DNA from 2 places in the Brevibacillus sp. HB2.2 genome. Region 2 is predicted to be linked to the other one. Evidence: riboswitches for the same ligand, from Rfam matches in the RefSeq annotation. Region 2 holds a riboswitch; the other holds the start of a gene.

Region 1 (5,715 bases), on a different contig from region 2:
ACGAAGATGGGTGAACGGATCGAGGTTTATGTATTGGACAAGGACCTCGAAAAAATGTTGGGCTAATTTTACGAAAACAAGGCTCCACCTCATGTGCAGGCGGAGCCTTTTCTATTCCTCTCTTAGCCACTCATCTGTTCAGCCAACCAGCCGTAACCCTTATACCCGGGCTGACTCACGATGACGTGATTCGCCCCGAGCGCCTTGTATAACATCGCGTTCCGATGCTCCTGTGTCATCACAAAAATCCGGCAGGAACCCAGTTGCCTGAACAGTGTAACAAAGTCTCGTCCCTCCGCCCACTCATCTGGAAAAATGTAGACGGAATGGTAGAGCAGCAAGGATTCCTGATCGCGGTAGCACTCGTCAAATGAGATGGGCAAAAAACGCTGAATCGTCTTGTCTCCAGACCCCACCGTCAATGAAAAGGCACCTGGATTCCTTCCCCAAAATGCAGGCAAACTGTCGCAGCAGAGTGTCTGGACAAAAGAAGTGAAAGCTTCCCCTCTACCCATTACAAAATAATGCTTCATAGCAGCACCTCCCCTTTCTTATTGGAGATCCTCAATGGACGAGATGTTCATGTACGAAGGAACCACGAGTCCGATTTTGGTTCCGTCGAGATTCGGACCCAAATCCTCGATTTGCCCACCAAATTTTTTCAAATAGCTCGTATCCGTAGACGGCAGCCACGCCGCAACCATTCCATCCACATCCCCAATTGCCACTCCTGCCCACATCGGTCCAGTCTGCACCTGACTCAACTCGACTTCATACCCCAGCTTCTGTTCCAGCACATGCTCGACGACGTGCGAGCTGGCAATCTCGGAATCCCATGCTACATAAGCAAGAGTCAGCTTCTCTTTTTGGACAGGCTGTATGCCCTCCACCCATTTCGCCACTTTGGCTTCGTTATTTTTTACCCATTCCGCAGCGGCCACTTCCGGATCTTTTCCGTCAATCATTTGAACCATGACCGACTCCATATCGGCTGGCTCCCACCAGAACTTATCCAGAAATTGATAGGCAGCAGGCTGATCCTCTTTCAGCCCTTTGCGCACGATGGTATGAATTTGTTCCGCTCCGCCAAAGCCGTTCTTCGGGTCCGCCAAGTATTTCAAATCCATCTTTTTAAACATCCAATGCGGCGTCCAGCCCGTAATAATAATCGGTTCCTTCGCTTCGTACGCCTTGATCAAAGCGGCTGTCATCGCTGCATCTGAGCCTTCGACAAGCTGCCATTTATCCAAGCCATACAGGTTCATGACTTCCTCAGTCTTTACCATCGAGCCTGCTCCTGCGTCGATTCCGATGATTTTGTAGTCGAGCTTTTCTCCTAACGCGTTGTCCGACGTCTCAGAAGCAATAGGACCGACCACCGTTGCTGTCGGTATTTGTGTGTTTGTGTTTTGACTAGAGCAGCCTGCGAGCCAAGCTGTTGCTCCCATCATGACTGCCAATATAGCTGGAATCATTTTGTTCATCATGTATTTCTCTCCTTTTTTCCTGCATGTTGGGTAAGCCGATCCAAGACGATAGCGATGATCACGATGGATAGCCCCGCCTCGAATCCTCTTCCTATATCCACTTGCGATACGGCACGATACACATCTGCACCCAAGCCTTTCGCCCCGATCATAGCCGCTATGACCACCATCGACAGGGCGAGCATGATGCACTGATTGACGCCCGCCAAGATCGTCGATTTCGCATACGGCAGCTGCACTTTCACGAGCTTTTGCCACCCAGTTGCGCCAAAGGCGTCCGCCGCTTCCTCCATTTCTGCTGGGACCTGGCGTATGCCTAAGTTCGTGAGACGCACGATTGGCGGCAAAGCAAAAATAACGGAGGCAATGACTCCCGGCACCTCGCCCAAGCCGAAGAAAAAGATCGCGGGAATTAAATATACGAACGCTGGCATCGTCTGCATCAAATCCAGTACTGGCGTAACTAGATTGCGAAACGTATCGTGTCTCGCGCAAAGAATGCCCACCGGAATCCCGATAGCGATCGAAATCATGGTAGCAGTGAGGACGAGTCCCAATGTCTCCATCGTTTCATCCCAGTACCCCAAGTTGTGGATGAGAGAAAGTCCAACAACCGTAAAGACCATGGACGCTCTCCCTGCAAAAACCCACGCAGCGGCCCCCAGCAGCAAGATGAGAATCAGCGAAGGTATCTCTGCCAAAACCGTAGAACAGTAAGTCACCATCGTGGAAATGACGATAGCCACCGGATCAAACAATACCCCTTTGTACTGGCCCAGCACCTCCACGAACCCTTCCATCCAACCGCCAATCGGTAGCTTAGGCACGACGTCCATCACTCATCACCTCTGCTCTCTGATGCTCTTGTACATTGACTTTGCCTACCAGCCCGCCTAGCACCGCTCCTTTTACGATGACACCCAACAAACGCTGCTGCTCGCCCACTACCGCAATCGGGACATGCAGGTCTGCCATCATCGGGAACAAGCTGTGCAGACGTGCGTCAGGCGAAACGGTAGGGAGGTCGGTTTTCATGATTGCCTCCAGCGAATCTCCCGTACTGATCGCGAGTGATACGTCATACGCCGTAATCAATCCGAGCAGTGTGCGCTTTTTGTCCACGACGTACAGGCTGGACACGCCGTTATCCATCATCAGTTGCAGCGCCACTCGCGCCCCTTTGTCAGGGGTGATTGCTTCTGCCCGTTTCATCACATTTTCAGCAACGAGCACCCTGGACAGGTCGGCATCCTCCACGAACTTCCGTACAAATTCATCCGCGGGATCTGCCAGGATTTCTTCTGGGCGGCCGATTTGAATGATCTGCCCGTCTTTCATAAAGGCAATTCGGTCGCCCAGTCGCAACGCCTCATGCAAGTCATGCGTAATGAACAGGATCGTCTTTTTCATCGTCATCTGAAGCTCCAGCAGTTCATCCTGCATATCTTTTCGAATGAGCGGGTCCAGTGCACTGAACGCTTCGTCCATCAAGAGAATATCTGGATTATTAGCCAATGCCCGCGCCAATCCGACTCGTTGACGCATCCCTCCGCTCAATTGATTTGGGTACGCATTTTCCCACTCCGTCAATCCAACGAGCGCGAGCGCTTCCCGTGCTTTTTCTTGTCGGAGCCCTGGTGGTACTTGCTGAATCTCCAAACCAAACTCCACGTTTTCCCGTACCGTCCGCTGTGGAAACAGGGCGAAGTTTTGGAAAACCATCCCGAGCTTCTTCCTCCGCACCTCGCGCAAAGCTGTCGCCTTCATGGCCACGATCTCTTCCCCATCGATCTCGATGCTTCCGCTCGTTGGGTCAATCAGTCGATTACACAGTCGGATTAAGGTTGATTTGCCGCTGCCGGATAGGCCCATGATGACGAAGATTTCGCCTTCCTCGACTTCAAAGCTGACCTGATTGACACCGATGGACTGGCTGGTTTGCTTGTAAATTTGTTCTTTTGTACGTCCTTCCGCCAGCAGCTTCAAGGCCAGCTCGGGCTGCTTGCCGAACACTTTTGTAAGTTGATGGACTTTCATTTTGGACATGATATCCCTCATCCTTCGTTTTTTCGTAAATGGAAAAAGCCCGCGAAGCTTCCACACTCCAGCAAACCCAAGCAGGCACGCTTGATTTTTACTCGTGTAGAAAATCCGCAGGCTTACGGAATACCTGGCGTCCATTGTCAGGACTCCCTGTACTCTGTCTTCCTGATTTCGATTGTCAGCGGTTTATGTCGTACCGACTGCCTCCCAGCGATCCACACCATTTCCTTCACGACTGTATCGCGTAAGCTGCTCGTCGATATTTTCATAAAAAAATAGACCGATCCATCCTTTTTCTCCAGAACAAAGGTCCCAAAGAAAAAGCCTGTATCGGCCTATCACACGCCCGCAAGGAATCCCCTTGTTGCGCATAAAATGCCTAGACTTTATCCATCCATGACCTTCCCTGCTTTGGCCGACGAGGTTAGCTGACGGGTAGGATGGCAGAGAAGACATTTCCTCATCCCTCCTGATCACTCAGGATTAACCCCAAAAGATTGGTTCCCCCGCTTCCGAGAATATCGGAACTAGGCCGTATGTGTTGTTTCTTATTGAAGCGTGATTGTGATTTGAATTATACGCTCGCTTCCAGTTATTGTGAACGTTCGTTTAGCATGGTTTTAACCGGATTACGGCTTTCTTTATGAGTCGGATTGGATTAGCTGTTCGTTGCTCATAAAATCAAGATGTTTGGTGCCGTTTACTCGCTGTTGTGGTGGGGAGGAAACAGGAGAAAACGCTCAGATTCTTGGAACCCCTGCGCGGGAGCATGGGGTGCCCGGCTCCGTGAAAAAAAGCGAAACCGCGTCCAAAGTAGTCTCATCAGGATGTGGCTCAGAGGTGGACGCTAAAGGCAGTTTCGCTTTTTTTCACTACGCCTCGGTAGGTGTGTCCAAAGATCTTCGCTTATTTCTCCTGTTTCCTCTACGAGCTGTTGAGGTTCTACGCTTTTTTAAAGACTTTTTGAATGATGCTTTCAAGATGTAAACAATAGCCGCTTGGGAAGAAGAACATTTCCAGTCCTAGCGCCTCTGGAGCCCACCCCAGCGGAGAAATGAATGGCGGGGGTTGTCGTCAGCTTCAACCTCTGAGATTACATCCTCGAAACTCTACTTTTGGAGCGCTCCTGACATTCATTTCGGAGCGAACAGTCTAACCCCTTGCGGGGCGTAGGTCGAAGCGTAGACTGGAAATGGGCTACTTTTACCTCAACACCAAAAAGCTCCCGCCTCAATGAATCAGGGGGGAGCTTTTTCAAAGGTCCGATGATTAAACGACGTCGTAGCCTTGGTCTTCAATTGCTTCTTTTACTGCATCGAGAGTCAAGTTGCTCTCGTTATAGGAAACCTCAACCTTTTTTTCAGCCAGGTTTACTTTGCCTTCTGCACCCAGATCTTTCAATGTATTCTCGATGCGCGCTACGCATTTGTTGCAAGACATGCCTTCTACGTTCAATGTGATATTTGTCATGATCAATCTCTCCTTGCATTTTATGTTGTATAGGTAAGGCGGACAAAGCCGCTTGTTACTGTTGTTACAGCTTCACTCGTTGCAGTCTCAGTGCGTTGAGTACGACGGATACGGAGCTGAAGGCCATTGCGGCACCGGCAAGCCATGGAGCGAGCAAGCCGATTGCGGCAATTGGGATGCCCAAGGTGTTATAGGCCAATGCCCAGAACAGGTTTTGCTTGATGTTGCGGATGGTGAGCTTACTCATCTCGATGGCGTCTGCGACACTAGTCAGTTCGCCGCGCATCAGGGTAATATCAGCTGCTTCCATCGCCACATCAGTACCTGTACCGATTGCCATACCGACGTCAGCGGTAGCGAGTGCAGGAGCATCGTTGATACCATCGCCGACCATCGCGACTTTTTTGCCTTGCTCTTGCAGTTTTTTCACTTCTGCGGCTTTGCCTTCAGGCAGGACTTCCGCGATGACGTGATCGATTCCTGCTTCACGGGCAATGGCCTCGGCGGTTTGACGGTTGTCACCGGTCATCATGATCACAGTCAATCCCATTGCTTTCATGCGCTGAACCGCTTGCTTGGAGGTTGGTTTGATCGTATCCGCTACAGCAATCAAGCCAGCGAGCTTGCCTTCGACGACTGCGAGCATCGCCGTTTTACCGGAGCGCTCCAGTGCCAGCATGGTATCAGACACTGCTTGGTACGAAATTTGATGTTT
Region 2 (5,715 bases):
TTGCTCTTCCCATTGCGAAGCCAAGCGATTGATCTGCCATCCTAATTCGCCGACTTCATCAACGCCCAATTCGGGAACCCGATATGACAGCATCCCGCGTCCAAGCTTCATAGCAGCTTCCCACAGTACACTGAGTCTCTTTTTCAACAAATTGCCGATGATATAGGAAATGATCAATGCCACTAAGACACCTGCCGGCAAAGAAACAACAAAAGCAGCAAGCTGAATCAAGCCCTCTGGATCGGTAGGCAGATTGATGCCTATATATTCTGCCAGCCACTTCACGAGGTTGCGGTCGCTAATTATTTCGTTGTACCACCGATGAATCCCGGGGTGATCTTTCCATAAAAAGTATAGCCAAAAGAAACAAATAAACGCGGCAGTAATTGCACTGACGGCCAGTAACATGCCATAGCGCACGTATTGCCACTGAATACTTGCCAATCGCTGTCGACGCATCCGCCAGTACCTCCTAGATGTACTTGACTTTTATATCGCCGACAAGCAGCGAGATATGCAAGTTTACTTTTTGCAATGCTTCATCATACTGATCAGAACGAATCTTAACACTGCGATTGATACCTCCCTGCCGGTGGCTTAGCACCTCCAGGTCACCAATACTCAAGCCTGCCGTTACCGATACAGGAAGATCGATAGGCACATAAATCGTCACATCGCCTACCCAGCCCTCTACGACAAGAAACGCCTCATCCCGCATCAACACTGCCCGAGAAAGATCAATCACAACATCCCCGATTCCATGCCAGACATGCAAGTAACTCAGTTCAAAACGCCCGGAAGTCAGGTGATAATCCCCAATCAGAGAACTGCGGGAATCTTTTGGCAACATGTCGTCAGGTGATGAAGACATTTTTTCGTGATGAGGAATTTTGCCACCAACATGCTTCCATTTGTTCCAGTTGTCTTGCCAAGGGCGTTCCGCTGTTGAAACGTTCACGTCATTCGGGACACTCGCATCACTAGTCAAAATCGTCTCCGCAGCAGATGGGATCCCACTCTCTCCCAATGGTTGATTCACACGCTGATCTCGTTTGCTGTTCTTGCCCCGAATCAACTGAAAGCCGAAATAAATAAACACGATTGGTACTGCAATCTGGAACAAATCATCAATTCCGACACCGAACCACATATCCGTCGCGATGATGGTCCCAAGAGAGAATAGAATCCCTCCGCCAATCCGATTTTTATTCCCCCACAAACGAAGGCCAAAATAAATAAGCACCATCGGCCACAAATCAAACAGACCGAACGATATGATACCCAAACTGTCTAACAAAAGACCGATTCCCGTAAAAATAATCAGGACACCAGCCAACATTTTGTGTAAACGGGACAGTTTCACAAAAGTCTCCTCTCTCACGCCCCACGCTGATCGTTTTCACTTTGTCCATTACGACATGTATAGATGAATGCAGGCGGAATGTTCAACAGGGTAAAGTCGATCTTGACCCAGGGAAAACGATCCTGCAACTCAGCTTGGAGTTGTAGCGAATATTGGAATGTAATAAATAGGCCCCCTGGCTTCAGTACAGATTGAACTTCGTCCAGAATTGCTGCCCGCAGCTCTTGTGGAAAATTGGCGAATGGCAGACCTGAGATAATGACATCTGCACCTGCAAGGTCCTGCTCCTCCAAGTAAGACCTAAGTTTAGTCGCTTCCTCCCTGATAGCAAGATCGGGAAAACGTGATTGAAGCATAGAGCGAAATTGGGAATCTCGTTCCACGAGCACGTACTGTGTGCCGGGATGCAAGCGCTGATAGATCGTTTGGGTAAATGCCCCTGTACCAGGTCCCAGCTCCAGGATCACATCGGTTGAAGCCCAATCGACGCTTTTCAACATTTGCTCACATAAAAAACGAGAGCTGGGGATGATACTACCGACGCGTCCAGGCTCAGCGATAAACCGCCGCAAAAAGACCAAGAAGTCCTGCAAGAATCGTACCTCCTAGGGGAAAAGCAGCCTGATGTACACAGGCTGCCGAATTGACACAATCTATTCTACACCTTGTCCCCCAGTTCCTGTTGAATTAGGATTGTACTGGTTTGGCTACCGGTGTTTTTACTTCCTTAATGGATGCTTTGATGCTGGCAAGTTCTGCATCGAGATCATCCTTTTCCAGTTCAGACAGAGCGTTCTCCCAAGCGCGGTTCGTTTGGCGCCATTGCCCGCTCATTTGCGCTTCTGCTTCCATGCGCATGACTTTCTCTTCCATGCGAGCGAAGCCACGGCCTGCGGACTGATTGCCGATACCGACAACTGCTTGATTGACTTGCTTTTGTGTACGAGCTACTTGTGCACGTGCCATCAGTGTGAACTTTTTCGCACGCATTTTATAGAACTCTTCCTTCAGCTCAGCCAGCTTCTCGCGCATTTGCGTAGCTGACTCGGATGCTGACAGGTAGAGAGTTTCATATTCCGCTGCACGGCCTTCGTACTGCTTCTTGTCAGCGAGTGCTCGACGAGCCAACTCGTCTTCTCCTTCAGTCAAGGCGAGCTTGACTTGGCGATCACGTTTTTCGATCAAAGCATTGGCTTCGTCCAATTGCTGGCGGAATTTCTTTTCCAGTGCAACCTGACGGGCAACCGCTACTTCAACTTGTCCGATTTCTACTTCCATGTCACGCATATATTGATTCAGCATTACTACCGGATCTTCCATCGAATCCAATGCATCATTTACCGAAGCTACTGTCAGGTCACGCAAACGTTTAAAGATACTCATTATTTTTTCCTCCTCATCATATCACATCATATTGTTCATCCAAAAGACTCTTGCGACATTGGCGTTACTGTGGGCGTCTTCTTACATCTCTCTCCCAAGTGTCCAGCGTATCTTCCTTTAATACTTTTTGGGCCCATTCACGCTCCCAAGCAGGTGGCGCTTGTTTAGGTTCTTGGCTGGGACGCAGTAAGCGATATCCCAGATAAATCACCCCAATGGCCAGAAGCGCGTGAAACAGTAGGTCAAGCTTGCCAATCAACATCAGGAACCCGAATAGGAAGACCAGGATTCCCCAAAATCGTGAACCGGTTTGTCCCATGATCTTTTTGGCACCGTATATCATGATCACGCCGGGAATGATAAACCCGAGCAAGTCTCCGATATCGATACCAACCAGATCGAGAAGAACCAACCCACCGACTAGCAGCAGAACCAGCCCGAGTAGTACTTTGCCAGACCGTTCGCTCATTACTCGCTTACCTCCATTCGTTTTGCATGTGGTGCTTGTGGAACGTTATGCCCTTATTGTAGCCCTCGGTATAGGCTTCCCATAACGGGCGTGCGGTTGGTTTTTCCCTCCGTCCTTGGACGGAGACATTTTCCTGCCTTAATCGGACGAGCTCTCCCGCAAGGCAGGAATAAGCCCACGTCGAAAGGCGGCTTGCACTGTCGAACGAAAACGTTACAGCATTTGACGCTATCTTTGTGACGAATATGTGAATGAACAGATAAAAAGAAGGAAAAAAAGGATTGGCGTAGAATCTTCGTAAGAGTGCGTGTAAAAAAACATCGAAAAATAGCCGAATTCCGCTTAGCGGAAACGGGGGAACCACGTTTTTGGGGTGAATGGTTGCTACTCCTAGCAGCCTAGGGCGTCCTTTCGACCGAACCCTTCAGCTAACCTCGTAGGCTCACGAAGGGAGCAGTTTCTTTTGCGCAAGATGGTTTTATCTTTATTTATGGCTGGATTACTTACTATGGGGGCAGGCGCTGCACAGGCTGCTGAGGAGAATACTCTCCATGAAGTTGTCAGTGACTTGTACGGTACCCCTTACAAATCTTCCGGCTCGTCCAAAAAGGGCTTTGACTGCTCCGGTTTCACGCGCTACGTATTTGATGCGTTAGGTGTAGACCTGCCTCACAATTCTGCTTCCCAGTACGAGTTAGGTACAGAGGTAGACAGAAAAGATTTGCAACCAGGCGATCTCGTATTCTTCAATACGAACGGTCGCAGCATTTCTCACGTGGGTATCTACATCGGAGACGGCACATTCGTGCACTCGGAATCTGGTCGTGGAGTCGTCAACACCAAGTTGAACGATCCATACTACTGGAGCAAGCGTTATGTAGGCGCCAAGCGTCTCAGTGCTCCTGTTCTAGCGAAAGCAGAAACTCCGAATAAGGAAAAAGCGGTGCAAGCTGCATCGTTGCCGGAAAAACCAGCTAAAAAATAGTCATTCGGCAAAATAATAAAAGCCAGGGACACTACGTCTCTGGCTTTTTCTGACGAAATTTAGTACCTGGTCTAAAGAGGTACCCTCACATATTAGAACAACTTAATAACTTACGGGGTTTCTTCCCCTGATAGGGGCAAAGCATGTTATGATAGACAAGACCCATTCTTTGAATGGTATTCCTTATTAATAGAAGTAACTGGGGGTTGTTCCGGTGAAAGATCACATTTTAATTGTCGATGACAATCTGGAGATTATTGAACTGCTAGAAGACATTTTGGAGAACGAGGGCTTCAGCGTTTCCTCTGCTGAAAGCGGAGAAGATGCACTCTCGTTGCTCAGCCAAGGTGAGCGTCCCAACCTGATCCTTTTGGATATTATGATGCCCAACATGAGTGGCTACGAGCTCTGCTCTCAAATTCGCCGTGAGTGGGATTTACCTATACTGTTTCTCAGTGCAAAAGGAAAAGCGGTAGATAAGGTAGTCGGCTTCGAAATCGGCGCAGACGATTACATCACGAAGCCTTTTGATACAGAAGAGCTACTCGCTCGCATTCGTGCCCACCTTCGTCGCTATGAGCGCATTCGCAAGCATACCGAAGAGCAGCCTGAGAAGGAAACAGCCTCTTCTCCAATTACGGTTTTGAAATTCAAGGACTTGGAAATTCATAAAGAAACGTATTCCGTATACGTATGTAACCAAAAGATCGAGCTCTCTACCAAGGAATTCCAACTACTCACCTTCCTCGCAGAAAATGCGGGCATCGTCTTTACAAGAGAGCAAATTTATGACCGTGTTTGGGGATATGGTTATGGCTCGCTCAATACAGTGACGGTCCATATTAAAAACCTCCGTGAGAAGCTGGAAACAGAACGTCAATTCATTAAAACACAATGGGGGACAGGCTACGTTTTTATCGGGGAGAAGCTTTAAATGAGCTTGCGCAATAAAATTTTTCTCTCCTTCATTGCCTTGCTCACACTCAACATTTTGTTGTTTAAATTTGTTTTTCAAGACATTATTGTCGCTCAACTCAAAAATGACCGGCATAATCAGTACCAGGCTGAGAAGGAAGCCGCAGAGAAGGTCATGCTCAATCAACTGCTTCTCGTCAGTAATTTCAAGGACCCAATCGAACGCATGGAGCTTGAGAAGCAGTTGCCAGACGACGTGATGTACCGCATGCTCGTGAAGGATGCCAATGGAAACACTATCTACAGCAAAACATCAAGCGCCTATAATTTAAAAATGCCTTCCCCCTCCTCATCAAGCCGTGGCGATTCTGCTAAGCAAAATGACCTCAAAGTGGTGGCTGAGTACCATTTTCAGCAGGAGCCACCGCGTACAGGGGAGATTGTTGTTTATTTCTACACGGATGATTACGACATGATGGCTACGACAGGGGTTTCCATGATGCTTTGGTTTATTTACGGAAGCATTAGTCTGGTAGGATTGGTTCTGCTCGCTTTGTTCGTTCGCTGGATACTACGGCCGGTTAACGAATTATCGCGCGT

The links. Region 2 has a riboswitch for cyclic di-AMP ahead of HP401_RS16815 (C40 family peptidase). Riboswitches for the same ligand answer to the same signal wherever they lie in the genome.
Region 1: linked by a shared signal. The riboswitch ahead of HP401_RS30855 (quaternary amine ABC transporter ATP-binding protein) and the one ahead of HP401_RS16815 (C40 family peptidase) in region 2 are both predicted to bind cyclic di-AMP.

What each region holds. Positions count from the first base shown of each region.
Region 1 is NZ_JABSUV010000027.1:24,381-30,095, reverse strand. Features, by position in the region: gene HP401_RS30875 (Na-translocating system protein MpsC family protein) at 1-66, shown strand, start outside; gene HP401_RS30870 (hypothetical protein) at 123-533, opposite strand; gene HP401_RS30865 (glycine betaine ABC transporter substrate-binding protein) at 552-1,487, opposite strand; gene HP401_RS30860 (ABC transporter permease) at 1,484-2,323, opposite strand; gene HP401_RS30855 (quaternary amine ABC transporter ATP-binding protein) at 2,307-3,533, opposite strand; cyclic di-AMP (ydaO/yuaA leader) riboswitch at 3,928-4,074, opposite strand; gene HP401_RS30850 (cation transporter) at 4,800-5,000, opposite strand; gene HP401_RS30845 (heavy metal translocating P-type ATPase) at 5,065-5,715, opposite strand, start outside.
Region 2 is NZ_JABSUV010000021.1:95,560-101,274, reverse strand. Features, by position in the region: gene HP401_RS16840 (HAMP domain-containing sensor histidine kinase) at 1-459, opposite strand, end outside; gene liaF (cell wall-active antibiotics response protein LiaF) at 473-1,363, opposite strand; gene HP401_RS16830 (class I SAM-dependent methyltransferase) at 1,378-1,956, opposite strand; gene HP401_RS16825 (PspA/IM30 family protein) at 2,051-2,746, opposite strand; gene HP401_RS16820 (LiaF transmembrane domain-containing protein) at 2,811-3,215, opposite strand; cyclic di-AMP (ydaO/yuaA leader) riboswitch at 3,535-3,674, shown strand; gene HP401_RS16815 (C40 family peptidase) at 3,679-4,200, shown strand; gene HP401_RS16810 (response regulator transcription factor) at 4,415-5,134, shown strand; gene HP401_RS16805 (sensor histidine kinase) at 5,135-5,715, shown strand, end outside.